Regions from separate parts of the Kitasatospora sp. NPDC096204 genome, predicted to be linked through region 3. Evidence: riboswitches for the same ligand, from Rfam matches in the RefSeq annotation. Region 3 holds a riboswitch; each other region holds the start of a gene.
The links. Region 3 has a riboswitch for cobalamin ahead of ACIQ87_RS27550 ((2Fe-2S) ferredoxin domain-containing protein). Riboswitches for the same ligand answer to the same signal wherever they lie in the genome.

Region 1 (3,197 bases), on a different contig from region 3:
GCCTCGGCGCAGCGCCGCGCGTCCCCGTCGGTGGGGGCGCCGAAGCCGCGGCGGTGCGGCAGCCGGCCCATCGCGACCACCTCGGCGACGGTGAAGTCGAACTCGGCGGAGTGCTCCTGGGTCAGCGCGGCCACCCGGCGGGCCGTCTCGCGGGCGGTGAGGGCGTGCAGGTCGTCGCCGGCCAGCCGGACCGCGCCGCCGGCCGGCTTCAGCACCCGGTAGACGCAGCGCAGCAGCGTCGACTTGCCGCTGCCGTTCGGGCCGATGAGCCCGACCACCTGTCCGGCGGCGGCCGCCAGGCTCACCTCGTGGACCAGCCGGGTGCCGGCCAGCTCCACCGAGACGGCGTCGACGGCGAGGTCCTGGGCCGGCCCGGTCGCGGTGTCCACCGCGGTCACGTCGGTCACCGGGTGCCTCCGAAGGACTGGCCGCGGCGGCGCATCATCAGCAGGAAGGCGGGCACGCCGAGCACCGCGGTGAACACCCCGACGGGCAGTTCGGCGGGCGCCAGCAGGGTGCGCGAGGCGATGTCCACCCAGACCAGCAGCAGGGCTCCGGCGAGCGGGGCGATCAGCAGCACCCGGCGGTGCCCGGCGCCGACCAGCATCCGGGCCAGGTGCGGCATCAGCAGCCCGACGAAGCCGATCGCCCCGCTGACCGCGACCACGGTGCCGGTGACGGCGGCGGTCACCACGAACAGTTCGCGGCGCAGCCGGTCCGGGTCCACGCCGAGCGAGGCGGAGGTCTCGTCGCCCATCGCGAGCGCGTCCAGCCGCCCGGCGGCGCAGGCCAGACAGGCGAGGCCGGCCAGGACGGTGACGGCGGCGATCGGCACCGAGCCCCAGGTGGCGCCGCCGAGGCTGCCGAGCAGCCACATCATGGCGTCCCGGGCGGCCTCGCCGCGGTCGGCGGCGAAGACCATCAGGGTGGTGGCGGCGGAGAACCCGTAGGACAGGGCGGTGCCGGTGAGCACCAGGCGCAGCGGGGTGAGCCCGTGCGCCGTGCGGGCGGCGAGGTAGACCAGCGTCATGGCGGTCAGCGCGGAACCGAAGGCGGAGGCGGAGATCGCCCACACGCCGAGCGAGGCGAAGGCGCCGAACAGCAGGACGGCGTTGGCGCCGACGGCCGCGCCGGAGGAGATGCCGAGGACGAAGGGGTCGGCCAGCGCGTTGCGCACCAGGGCCTGGACGGCGACGCCGCAGGCGGCCAGTCCGGCGCCGACCACGGCGGCCAGCACGGTGCGCGGCAGCCGGATCTCCCAGACGATCGCGTACGCGGCCGCCTCGTCCGCGTCCAGCCGACCGCCCGTCAGCCCGGCGCCCAGCAGCCGCAGCACCCGGGGCAGGCCGAGCCCGGAGGAGCCGAGGGCGACCCCGCAGACCAGCGAGAGCAGGAGGGCGGCGCCGAGGCCCGCGGCGAGCGGGACGACGGGTATGCGACGAGTGGGCGGGCCGACTGCACGGTCTGCGGGTGCGCGGTTCACGGGTGCGCCTTGCCTCGGGCCGGGGGTGCGCCGGGGCGGGCGCGGGCCGGGGCGTGCCGGAGCGCCGTTCCCCTCGCAGTCCACGGCGAGTTGTCGGGAGTTCGGCGGCCGAGGGCGATCGGGCTGGCGCGGCCGTACGGGCTGGTACGGGCCGTGCTCACCGTTGCGGGTCAGCGCCGGATTCACACCGGACTTCTCCCTCGGACGCCCTGGCAGCATAACAGCCACTCAGGGCAGGCAACCCTTACCGGTCGGGGATCGGGCGTGAACGCACGACCGCCCCCGTCCGGCGGTCCGGACGGGGGCGGTCGGGTGGCGACGCGTCAGGCTCAGGCCTGCTTGGTCTCCCAGAAGATCTTGTCGACCTCGGCGATCAGGTCCAGCAGGGCCTGGCCGGTGGCCGGGTCGGTGGACGCCTTGGCGGCCGAGGCGGCCTTCAGGGTGTCGTTGATCAGCTGGTGCAGCTGCGGGTACTTCTCGAAGTGCGGGGCCTTGAAGTAGTCGCTCCACAGCACCGAGATGTGGTGCTTGACGGCCTCGGCGCGCTGCTCCTTGATGATGATGGCGCGGGCGCGGAAGTGCGGGTCCTCGTTGGCCTGGTACTTCTCCTGGGTGGCCTTGACGGACTCGGCCTCGAGCTTGGCCTGCGCGGGGTCGTACACGCCGCAGGGCAGGTCGCAGTGGGCGTGGGCGGTGGCGCGCGGTGCAAACAGACGAGAGAACATGGGAGTCCTTCCTTAGATCGTCTTCCCGCGCCCGAGATTACCCTTCCGCCCTCCCGGTTTCGCGATCGGGCGGCGGGCCTAGGGCGAAAGACGGACCCGGAACCGGGGTATTCCGGACATCGGAGCGCTGACGGCCCGTACGGCAGACTGGGGGACGGGCGGAGCGGGAGGAGGAGTCGTGGCGCGGAGTACGCGACCGGAGGACGTCGGAGCCGGGGACCGGGGCGGAGTGCTGCCGTTCGGGCTGGTCGACGTGGCGGGGCCGTCGATGGTCCCGACCCTGCGCGAGGGCGACCGGCTGCTGGTCCGCTACGGCGCGCCGATCCGGCCGGGCGCGGTGGTGGTCTTCCGGCACCCCTTCCAGCAGGACCTGCTGGTGGTGAAGCGGGCCGCCGAGCGCCGGCCCAAGGGCTGGTGGCTGCTGTCCGACAACCGCCCGGTGGACAGCGACAGCCGCAGCTACGGCGCCGTCCCGGACGAGCTGGTGCTCGGCCGGGTGCTGCTGCGGCTGAGCCCGAGCCCGGTCTGGCTGGCGCCGGGGCGCCGGCTGGAGCGGCTGCTGCTCACCCCGCGGCTGGCCCGGGTGCCGGGCCTGGCCCGCCGGTTCGGCGCCTGGGTGGAGGAGGTCTGAGGCCCTGGGGCCCCGACCTCCCGAGGCCCCGGGTTGCCGAGGGCCTAGGCCCGGGCGGCGGCCTCCGCCTCCTGGCGCTTGCGGGCCCGGTAGGCGGCCACGTTGGCGCGGGTCGCGCAGCGGTCCGAGCAGTAGCGGCGGGAGCGGTTGGTCGAGGTGTCCAGGTAGGCGTTGCGGCAGGGCGCGGCCTGGCAGATGCCGAGCCGGTCGGCGCCCAGCTCGGTCAGGTGGACGGCCAGGCCCATGCAGGCGACCGCGGTGAAGTGCGCGGTGGCGGTGGGGGAGTTGTCGGCCAGGTGCAGGTGCCAGCGCGGCCGCCCGGCGTCGTCCAGGTAGTCGTGCCCGGAGACCAGCGGGC
Region 2 (3,197 bases), on a different contig from region 3:
ACTTGTTGACGAACCAGCCCGCCACGTGCCGCTGGTCCTCCGCCGACAGCAGCGCCAGCGTCCCGTACATCGCCGCGAAGACCCCGCCCCGGTCGATGTCCCCGACCACCACCACCGGCAGGGCGGCGGCCGTGGCCAGGCCCATGTTGGCGATGTCACGGTCGCGCAGGTTGATCTCGGCGGGCGAGCCCGCGCCCTCGCAGACCACCACGTCGTAGCGGCGGCGCAGGTCGGCCAGGCACTCCAGGGAGCGCTCCAGCAGGACGGGCTTGCGCTCGCGATAGTCCAGCGCGCCCACCTCGGCCACCGGTCTGCCGAGCAGCACCACCTGGCTGCGGCCGTCCGCGCCCGGCTTGAGCAGCACCGGGTTCATCGCCGCCTCCGGCTCCACCCGGGCGGCCTGCGCCTGCATCGCCTGGGCGCGGCCGATCTCGGCGCCGTCGGAGGTGACGAAGGAGTTCAGTGACATGTTCTGCGCCTTGAACGGCGCGACCCGCACGCCCTGGCGGGCGAGCCAACGGCAGATCCCGGCCGTCACCACGCTCTTGCCCGCGTCCGAGGTCGTCCCCGCGACCAGCAGTGCGTTGCTCATCCCCGTCCCCTTCTCTTCGGCGACTTCCGCTCCAGCAGCACCCGCAGCAGGACGTGCCCCGCGACCGTCGTACCCAGCGCCAGCGCGCCCACCCGCCGGGAGAGCGCGCAGGCCCGCTCGATGTCGTCCACCGTCACCGGCCGGAGCTCCGCGCCCAGTACCGGCCGGTTCTCCACACGCTCGCCGTACCGCAGCGCCCCGCCCAACCGGACGCCCACCGCGCCGGCGAACGCCGACTCGGCCTGGCCCGCGTTCGGGCTCGGGTGCGCGGAGCCGTCGCGCCGCCAGACCCGCCAGGCCGTCCGGGGCTCGGGCGCGGCGGCCACCGTCAGCAGCGCCGTCAGCCGGGCGCCGGGCCAGCCCGCCAGGTCGTCCAGCCGGGCCGAGGCCCAGCCGAACCGGGCGTAGCGCGGCGAGCGGTGGCCCACCATGGCGTCCAGGGTGTTCACGGCGCGGAAGGCGAGCAGGCCGGGCGTGCCGGCCAGGGCGCCCCAGGTCAGCGCGTTGACCACGGCGTCGGCGGTGTTCTCCGCCACCGACTCGACCACCGCCCGGGCGATCTGCTCCCCGTCCAGCGCGCTCGGATCCCGCCCGCACAGGTGCGGCAGCCGTTCCCGGGCGGCCGTGAGGTCGCCCGCCGCCAGCGAACGGCCGATGGTGCGCGCCTCCCGGGTCAGCGAGGTGCCGCCGAGCACCGTCCAGGTCGCGGCCGCCGCCAGCGCCGCCCGGCCCAGCGGGCGCCGGCCCACCGTACGGTCCAGGGCGAGCGCGCCCGCCGCGACCGCGCCCACGCACAGCGCCGTGTACCCGGCCCCGGCGGCGCGGTCGTCGCGCCACAGCCGCCGCTCCAGCCGGGTCGCGGCGCTGCCGAAGACGGCCACCGGGTGGCCCCGGCGGGGGTCGGCGAAGCGGGCGTCGGCGGCGTAGCCCGCGACGGCGCCGAGCGCGAACGCGGCGGCGCGGGTCAGCGGGCGCGCGGAAGGGGAAGACGCGGGCGGGGTCATCGGTCGCACGGCGGAGGGCAGCTCGGGGTCGGGCAGGGCGGGGCAGCCTGCATCGCGTGCGTGTCCTCACTCAGGGTCCGCGCCCTGGATCGACGTGACGGCGGCGAGAGTCTCCTGGCTTCCGGGTCGAACGCACCCTCGGAGCCTTCCAGCGGCCGTCGACGGCCCGCCGTGGCGATGTTCCGAGCGTGCTCCCCGGTGACAGTGGCGGGACCGCGCCGGACTTCCACCGGCTTCCTCTCCATGCCTCCGTTTGGCCCCAGGATCCCATCACGGGCCCGAACCGGGAGTCAACCGAGGTCACGGAGGGGTTGGTCACACGCGGACGCCGCTGACGCCCCGTGGGGCCGGTCGGCGCGGCGGGCCGAGGACGGGGTCTGCCGCTGCCCTCGTCCGCTGCCTTCGCCCTCCCGGGGCCGGCCGTCCTTACCGTCCTCACCGTCCGTCTCCGGCGCCACCTCGGCAGCGCGGGGCCGCCGGCTCCTCGGCAGGGCCGGCCCGCCGCCCGGGTGACCCGGACGGCCCAGCCCGGTGGCCGGGCGGGCGGGGCGCCGGTGAACTGGTGCCCGAACACCGTCCGGTCCGTGAGCAGGAGAGCGGGGAGCGAAATGCGTTGGGGAACCGCAGCCGTCGTGGCGGCCGCCGCGGTCGGGGCCGCCGTGCTGGTGATCGGCCGTCGGGCCTCCGAGCGGATGGTCCGTCCGGTGACCACCGTTCAGGAGTCCGCTCCGGTCGTCGTCCGCGGCCTCGCCCCCGGCCGGGTCACCTTCACCCGCGGCCCCGGGAGCCTGCGCCCCGGCCGCTGGGCGGTCGAGTGGGCGGACGGCGGGCACGCGGTCGTCGAGGAGATCCTGCACGGCGACGAGCAGGAGGTCACCCGCCGGCTGGTCCGCGCCGACCGGGGCACCCTCGCCTCCGGCACCGAGGTCCGCTTCACCCCACGGGTCCACCTCGGCGACCCCACCGAGGCGCTCGGCCTCGCCTTCGCCGACACCGCCGTCGACGGCGAGCTCGGCGCCCTTCCCGCCTGGCAGCTCGACGGCAAGCGCGGCACCTGGGTGATCCTGGTGCACGGCCCCGGGGCCGACCGCCGGCAGACCCTTCCGGTGCTCCCCGTCCTCGACCGGCTCGGCCTGCCCGCCCTCGCCGTCACCTACCGCGGCGACCGGGGTGCCCCCGGCTCCCCGGACGGGCTCAGCCACTTCGGCGAGACCGAGTGGCGCGACGTCGAGGCGGCGGTACGGCTGGCGCTCGACAGCGGCGCCGGCAAGGTGATCCTCTACGGCTGGTCCCTCGGCGCGACCATGGTCCTCCACACGGCGGCCCACTCCGCCTGGTCGCACGCCGTCCGCGGCCTGGTCCTCGACTCGCCCGTGCTCGACCTCCCGGCGTCCGCCCGCCGGGACGCCGCCCGCTCCGGCTTCCCGGGCGTCGCGGCGGAGCTCGGCGCCCTCGCCGCCGAAGGCCGGACCGGCGTCGACCTCGCCGACTTCGGCCGCATCGCCGAGGGCGCCGACCTGCGGGTGCCCACCCTCCTCCTGCACAGCCCCGAGGACCGGATCGCCCCCTTCGGCACCGCCGAGAAGCTGGCCGCCGCCCGC
Region 3 (3,197 bases):
ATCCGCTCCTGCGGAGACGACGCCGACTCCGACAGCTACGTGCACCTCCGTGACCAGTTGCTCGTGCCGCTCCGCGGGCACCGCATGTTCCAGGCCGGGATGAACCTGATGCAGGCGCTCACGGGCTCCGTCACGGCGCAGGGCGTCAACATCGCCGAGGACTTCTACCAGCACCTGGTCGGCGCCCCGTTCCACAAGCTCTTCGGACCCGAGGGCACCGTTCGATGAGGTGGCCGTGGCAGCGGGCCGCGCGCACCATCGGTTGCCCGCGGCCGTGCCGACTTCCCAGCCTCGAAGCGGGCGTACCCTTCGAGGCGACCTTCACCCTGACCTGGCGACCCGCCTTGCGGCACCGGATCAATCTGGCGGAGCAGGTCCGCAGCGACCTCCGTGCCGCCGCCGCGGAAGTGACCGCCGGGTTGCAGCCGGACGACCCGCTCGGGGCCGAGGACACCCTCAACGCCGTCCTCGGCACGCTCGACAGACGGCGCAACCCCCACTACCGGTTGCTGTCCGCGAAGTTCACCCTCCGCTTGTCGCCCACCGTGCGGGAGACCCTGGCCGTCCGGCGGGCCGACACCGAACGGATCAGGCGGCTGGAGTTCCTCAAGACAGCCCTCTACGACCACCCGGACCTCGTGGTGATCGACCGCATCGAGGGGACCTCCGCGCTCCCGGACGAGGACCGGGTGGCCGACCTGCAACGGCTCTCACGCGCGATCAGGTCCTGCAACGCCTGGTGGCACCCGCTCCTCGAACAGTGGGAGGCGGTCGGCGCCGGATTCCAGGATCCGGAGACCCGGCACGAGGCCATGAAGGTCCTGCTCCGGCACTCCATCTCGGACTTGACGGCGGCCACCGCGCCGCAGGACCGGGCCGCCCCGGACGGACGGGCCGGATGAGGGCGTCCCTGTGGCGGGTCCTGCTCGCCCCGCGTACGACCCTGCGGGCGCTCCGCCTTCAGCGGCTCAGCCGGTCCCCGTTCGACTTCGACAGTGCCTGGCAGCAGGCCCGGATGCGTTGTGCTCCCGACGAGGTCGAGTACCTTCTCCAGCGCTGTGTCCAGGAGGCGAAGGCCCGCCGCCCCGACCCGTAGCACCCGGTTCGTCTGCCCCGGGAGAAGCGCGACGGCCGCGTCGGCCGGACACCGTCGGCAAGTGGCCGACTGGTCGTGTCCCGTTGTCGTGAGGCAACGGGACGGCCGGTGGGCCCGGGACGGGGTTCACCCCGCTCCCGTGCCGGTGGGTCGCGATCAGTCGTCGTGGTGGCCTGTCCGTTCTCTCCTGTGGCGGGGGAGTCGGTGGGACTCGACCGGTCGTCCGCCGGCGAGGTGCTCGGTGACGATGCGGTCGGCGACAGCCGGGTCGATCCTCCCGTACCAGATGTCGTCCGGCTGCACGCTGGCGACGGGCGCCTTGCAGGGGAACTGGCACCCCGTCTGGGTGACGAGCACGTCGTCGTCGCCGAGGCCTTGTTCGGTCAGTTTCCGTACCAGGGCGCGTAGTCCCTCCTCCGCGCCCTTGGCCGTGCAACGCGGGCCGCGGCACACCATGACCTGGTGCCGGTGGCCGGGCACCTCCTCCCAGGCCTCCGACGTGAGGCCGGGCTCCTGGCCGGTGACGGCCTTCGTCACCGCGGCCACCGCGGCGACCGCGTCCGGTGAGTCGGCGAGGCGGTATGGATCGAAACGGGTACGGCAGACCGCTGGGCAGATGTTCTCCAAAACCCTCGTGGCACATGTCACGCCGTGGCCGGTCTCCTGGCTTCCGCATCGACGCGCCGCGGCCGACCTTCCCAAGCGGCTCTCCCAGCCCGCTCAGTGGCCCTGACCGGGGGGAAAGCCGGTCAGCGAGGGCCGCGGTACTCCGCGGCAACAGTGGCGAGGGCCGCACCGGAATTCGACCGGTTTCCCGTACACCACGGCGCTGGCAAGATATCAGGGCTCGCGATCCTGCCGGCGAGCGGCCGGGCGGCGGGCGGTGGGCGGTGAGCGGCCGGGACCGCAGGGGCGGACGGGGGAGCCGCGGCAACCTGCGGATGCCCACCGACGCCGCGCGGGCGGGGCCGCACCGCGGCGGCGGTGGGTCATCTCGGTTCGACTCGGGAGGTCATCCCGGTTCGCAGGCCCCGGGAGGCGCGGTCGGGTGTCAGGGGGCCCTCCTACACTCCGGCCCATGGGACTTTCGATATCGGTGGGACTCCTCTACGACCAGGCGCGCAATGACGCGGAGGGGCTCGACTACCACCGCTCCGCCTTCGCCCGCCTCAGCCGGGCGCTCATGGCGGAGGGAATCAGCTGGCACGAGCCGGAGATGACCGATCCACCTCGTACGCCTACCTTCTCCGCCGGCTTCCCCTACGGGTACCTGACCCAGCTGCGCCGCATCCTGGTGCTCACGGACTTCGGCGAGCCCGTCACATCGGCTCTGGAGGTCAGCGAGCGCCAGTACGAGCGCGACTGCGAGAAGGTCCGGGACGAGATGACGAGGTTCGACTCTCATCTGCTCTGCCACTCCGACAGTTCCGGCTACTACGTGCCGGTCGACTTCGATGATCCGCTCTTCCTCCCTGACGAGGCGAACGTCGACGGCGCCGGCATCGTCGGCTCCAGCCAGCGCCTGCTGGCCGAACTCGCGGGTATGGCGTCGTCGATCGGCATCGAGCTCGACGGCAAGGGTGTTCCCTTCGACGCCGGGGCGGTCGGGCCGGCTGTGGACCTCGCGACGGACGGACCGTTCGAGACGGAGCGTTTCGCCTGGCGGCAGCTCCATCGGGCGTGCCTGGCGAGCATCGAGGGCGGCCACGCCATCGTGTTCCACTGAGGCCGGGGCTGCCGGGCTTCCGGCAGATGGTACGTCAGGCCGGATGCGCGGCCTTGATGGGACCCTGACAGCACATCAGGTTACTTTGAGGTAATTTAGCGGTGTCGTCCGGGTGAACGTCCCCGGCCCCGCATGAAGGACTCGCACGTGCTCTCTCACCAGTCCCGCCGTTCCGGCCGCCGTCTGGCCGGTTCCGCGCTGGCCCTCGCCGCCGCCGTCGGCGTGCTGCCCGTTGCCCCCGCGTTCGCCGCTCCGGCGCCCGCAGCGGACTCGGCCCAGGCCGACGGCACTCCCCACCTGGACGCCGTGGAGCGGACTCTGCGCCAGGTGTCGCCCGGGCTGGAGGGCGTGGTGTGGCAGCGGACGGCGGGCAAC
Region 4 (3,197 bases), on a different contig from region 3:
CGCTCCGCCCACGGCAGCCCCGCCCACGGCCAGACCACCGAACCGGAACCCGACCCCACCGGGTCCCGCACGGCCGTGGCGGTGGACAACCCCGACGGCGTCGACCTCGCCCCGTACACCATCCCACCGGTCCCCGCGATCGGCTGGGACCCGGGCGCCAGCCCCCGCCGCCGCCGGATCGCCCTCGGCCTGCTGGGCGCCGTCCTGACCGTCCAGGCCGCGCTCTCGCTGCGCCTGCTGGCCGCCGCGCACCCCGACGAGGCCGCCGCCATGGTCGCCGGGCGCCAACAGCTGGCCCACCTCCTACACGGCACCCCCGTCACCACCGACCTGGTCGACCGGGTGCACGGCTCACCCTGGCTCTACCCACCACTGGCCGGCGCCGCCGCCGACGCCAACGGCATCTGGGGCACCCGGCTGCTCAGCCTCGGCTTCGCGCTGCTCACCACCGTCCTGTTGTACTCGCTGACCCGGCGGCTGTTCAACGAGCGGGTCGCCATCTGCGCGATCGCCGTGTACGCCGTCCTCCAGTCCACCGTCGTGGTCGGCTTCTACGCCGCGCCCGAGTCCCTCGCCGTCCTGCTGGTCGCCCTCGCGGCCTGGACCACGGTGTTCACCGCGAGACGCCATCCGGCCCTGGCTCTGCTCGCCGCCCCGCCCACGGCGCTGGCCTGCACCGTGGCCTACTCCGCGGCCTTCGCCGTCCCCGCCCTGATGGCCCTCGCCTTCGCCTGCGCCCGGCCGTACCACCGGGTCGGCCCGGCCGGCCTTCGCGCGCTGCTGGCGGCGCTCGGCACCCTCGTCCTGCTGCTCCCGTACGGCACCCTCGGCAAGGTCGCCGGGTGGTCACCCTCGCACGGCAACGCCCCCGGCTCGGCCGGCTCGATCCTGGTCGCCACGCTCCAGTGGGCGGGCCTCTTCACCGTCCTCGCGGTGGCCGGCACCATCGCCTACGCGCGCCGCGAACAGATGAACGAGCACGACGCGCCGGAGAGGGACGCCGTCCCCACCACCCGGGGCCTGCGCGCCCTACTCGGGGCCACCCTGACCGTCACCGCGCTGCTGGTCCCCGCCGCCCACCTGTGGACCGGCACGTCCGGCGCGCTGTTCCGCCACCTCGGCTACGGCATGCTGCTCGCCGCCCCGCTCGCCGGGGTCGGCCTGACCCGGCTGGTCGGCGCCCACTTCCGCCATCCCCAGCTCGGCATCCTGGCCTGGGTCGCCCTGCTCGCCCTCGGCCTGGAACAGTCCGCCCTGCGCTACCAGAACGGGCCCGACTCCGGCCGCCTGCTGGCCGTCCTGGCGGCCCACACGCAGCCCCAGGGCCGCTATCTCACCGAGGTCGACGGACTCGCCGAGTACTACCTCGGCAGCGTCTCCAAGCCCGAGCAGTGGGTCTCCGCGCGCACCGGCACGGAGTACCGCGACGGGGCCGGCGTCCAGCACCACGGCGACGACGGCAGCGTGGCCGCGATCCGGGACGGCTGGTTCACGATGGTCGTCCTCGACAGCACCGCGCCGAGGGCCACCGACCGGGCCGTGAGCGAGGCCCTGAGCACCGCCGGGCACTACCGGCTGGTCGCCCAATTCACCTCGCCGACCGGTGATTCGAGTACGTACAAGGTCTATCTCAAGCACTGACCGGCCGCCCGTCCCACGCACATCCGCGACACGACAGGCACAACATATGGTGCCACCACAGTCCGGCGGCACTACATGTATGCTCGCTTCTGCTGTCGATGCAGGGGAACCCGGTGCGAATCCGGGACTGCCCCGCAGCGGTGTGCGGGCGGCTCCAGCAGCCGTACCGCGAGTCCGATGACCTGCCGCCAGCGTGCGCCACGGCCCTCCCGCAGAGGCCGCGCCGGCACGAGCAGTACCCCTCCGGGCCTCGCGGGCGGGCCGGGGAGTCACCGTCGCGCGACGCCATCTGCGTTCGTGCCGTGCTCCCCTGCCCCGATCGGCCCGGTGGCCCCCGATCACCGCCGCCGATCGCCGCCAGGAGAGAGCGCCTTGACCACCGCCGCCTCAGCCACCCTGCCCGCCCAGGGCACCGGTACCGCCTTCACCGACCCGACGGTCTCCGACCCCGGCGGCGCCCTGCTGCGGCTTCTCACCGACCGCAGCACCGACCTCACCGAGGTCGACCCCGGCCATGTCGCCGCGGCCGCGCTGCGCGGCCGCCACGCCGGCTCGGACTTCGCCGAGCTGCGCGGGCTGGCCGTGGACGCCGCCGCGTCGATGATCGCCGAGGACCCCCAGTACTCGAAGCTGGCCGCCCGCCTGCTCGCCCTGGAGATCGTCGACGAGGCGAACAGCCAGGGCTCGGTGTCCTTCTCCGCCTCGATCGCCGTCGGCCACGCCGAGGGCCTGATCGGCGACACCACCGCGGACTTCGTCACCAAGCACGCCGCCGCCCTGGACGCGCTGATCGACACCACCGGCGACGACCGCTTCGAGTACTTCGGCCTGCGCACCGTGCAGTCCCGCTACCTGCTGCGCCACCCGATCACCCGCAAGGTGATCGAGACCCCGCAGCACTTCCTGCTCCGCGTCGCCTGTGGCCTGGCGGTCGGCGACAGCGAGCAGTCCGTGCGCGAGGTGGCCGAGCTGTACGGCCTGATGAGCCGCCTGGAGTACCTGACCTCCTCGCCGACGCTCTTCAACTCCGGCACCCGGCACCCGCAGATGTCGAGCTGCTACCTGCTCGACTCGCCGCTGGACAACCTGGACTCGATCTACAACCGCTACGCGCAGATCGCCCGCCTCTCCAAGCACGCCGGCGGCATCGGCCTGTCCTACTCGCGCATCCGCTCGCGCGGCAGCCTGATCCGCGGCACCAACGGCAAGTCCAACGGCATCGTGCCGTTCCTGCGCACCCTCGACTCCTCGGTCGCCGCCGTCAACCAGGGCGGCCGCCGCAAGGGCGCGGCCTGCGTCTACCTGGAGACCTGGCACGCCGACATCGAGGAGTTCCTGGAGCTCCGCGACAACACCGGCGAAGAGGCCCGCCGCACCCACAACCTCAACCTGGCGCACTGGATCCCGGACGAGTTCATGCGCCGGGTCAACGCCAACGAGGACTGGTCGCTGTTCTCCCCGGCCGACGTGCCGGAGCTGGTCGACCTGTGGGGCGCCGACTTCGACGAGGCCTACCGCAAGGCCGAGCAGGCCGGCAAGGCCGTCCGCACCATCCC

Region 1: another riboswitch for cobalamin. It lies ahead of ACIQ87_RS04410 (FecCD family ABC transporter permease); the one in region 3 lies ahead of ACIQ87_RS27550 ((2Fe-2S) ferredoxin domain-containing protein).
Region 2: another riboswitch for cobalamin. It lies ahead of ACIQ87_RS13655 (cobalamin biosynthesis protein); the one in region 3 lies ahead of ACIQ87_RS27550 ((2Fe-2S) ferredoxin domain-containing protein).
Region 4: another riboswitch for cobalamin. It lies ahead of ACIQ87_RS04550 (ribonucleoside-diphosphate reductase subunit alpha); the one in region 3 lies ahead of ACIQ87_RS27550 ((2Fe-2S) ferredoxin domain-containing protein).

What each region holds. Positions count from the first base shown of each region.
Region 1 is NZ_JBIWFT010000003.1:221,047-224,243, reverse strand. Features, by position in the region: gene ACIQ87_RS04415 (ABC transporter ATP-binding protein) at 1-398, opposite strand, end outside; gene ACIQ87_RS04410 (FecCD family ABC transporter permease) at 404-1,483, opposite strand; cobalamin riboswitch at 1,579-1,710, opposite strand; gene sodN (superoxide dismutase, Ni) at 1,813-2,208, opposite strand; gene sodX (nickel-type superoxide dismutase maturation protease) at 2,477-2,839, shown strand; gene ACIQ87_RS04395 (CGNR zinc finger domain-containing protein) at 2,884-3,197, opposite strand, start outside.
Region 2 is NZ_JBIWFT010000010.1:160,490-163,686, forward strand. Features, by position in the region: gene ACIQ87_RS13650 (cobyric acid synthase) at 1-592, opposite strand, end outside; gene ACIQ87_RS13655 (cobalamin biosynthesis protein) at 589-1,596, opposite strand; cobalamin riboswitch at 1,704-1,837, opposite strand; gene ACIQ87_RS13660 (alpha/beta hydrolase) at 2,205-3,197, shown strand, end outside.
Region 3 is NZ_JBIWFT010000028.1:111,359-114,555, forward strand. Features, by position in the region: gene ACIQ87_RS27535 (hypothetical protein) at 1-228, shown strand, start outside; gene ACIQ87_RS27540 (hypothetical protein) at 225-902, shown strand; gene ACIQ87_RS27545 (hypothetical protein) at 899-1,096, shown strand; gene ACIQ87_RS27550 ((2Fe-2S) ferredoxin domain-containing protein) at 1,253-1,744, opposite strand; cobalamin riboswitch at 1,732-1,937, opposite strand; gene ACIQ87_RS27555 (hypothetical protein) at 2,175-2,822, shown strand; gene ACIQ87_RS27560 (phospholipase) at 2,970-3,197, shown strand, end outside.
Region 4 is NZ_JBIWFT010000003.1:253,453-256,649, forward strand. Features, by position in the region: gene ACIQ87_RS04545 (glycosyltransferase family 39 protein) at 1-1,641, shown strand, start outside; cobalamin riboswitch at 1,691-1,846, shown strand; gene ACIQ87_RS04550 (ribonucleoside-diphosphate reductase subunit alpha) at 2,038-3,197, shown strand, end outside.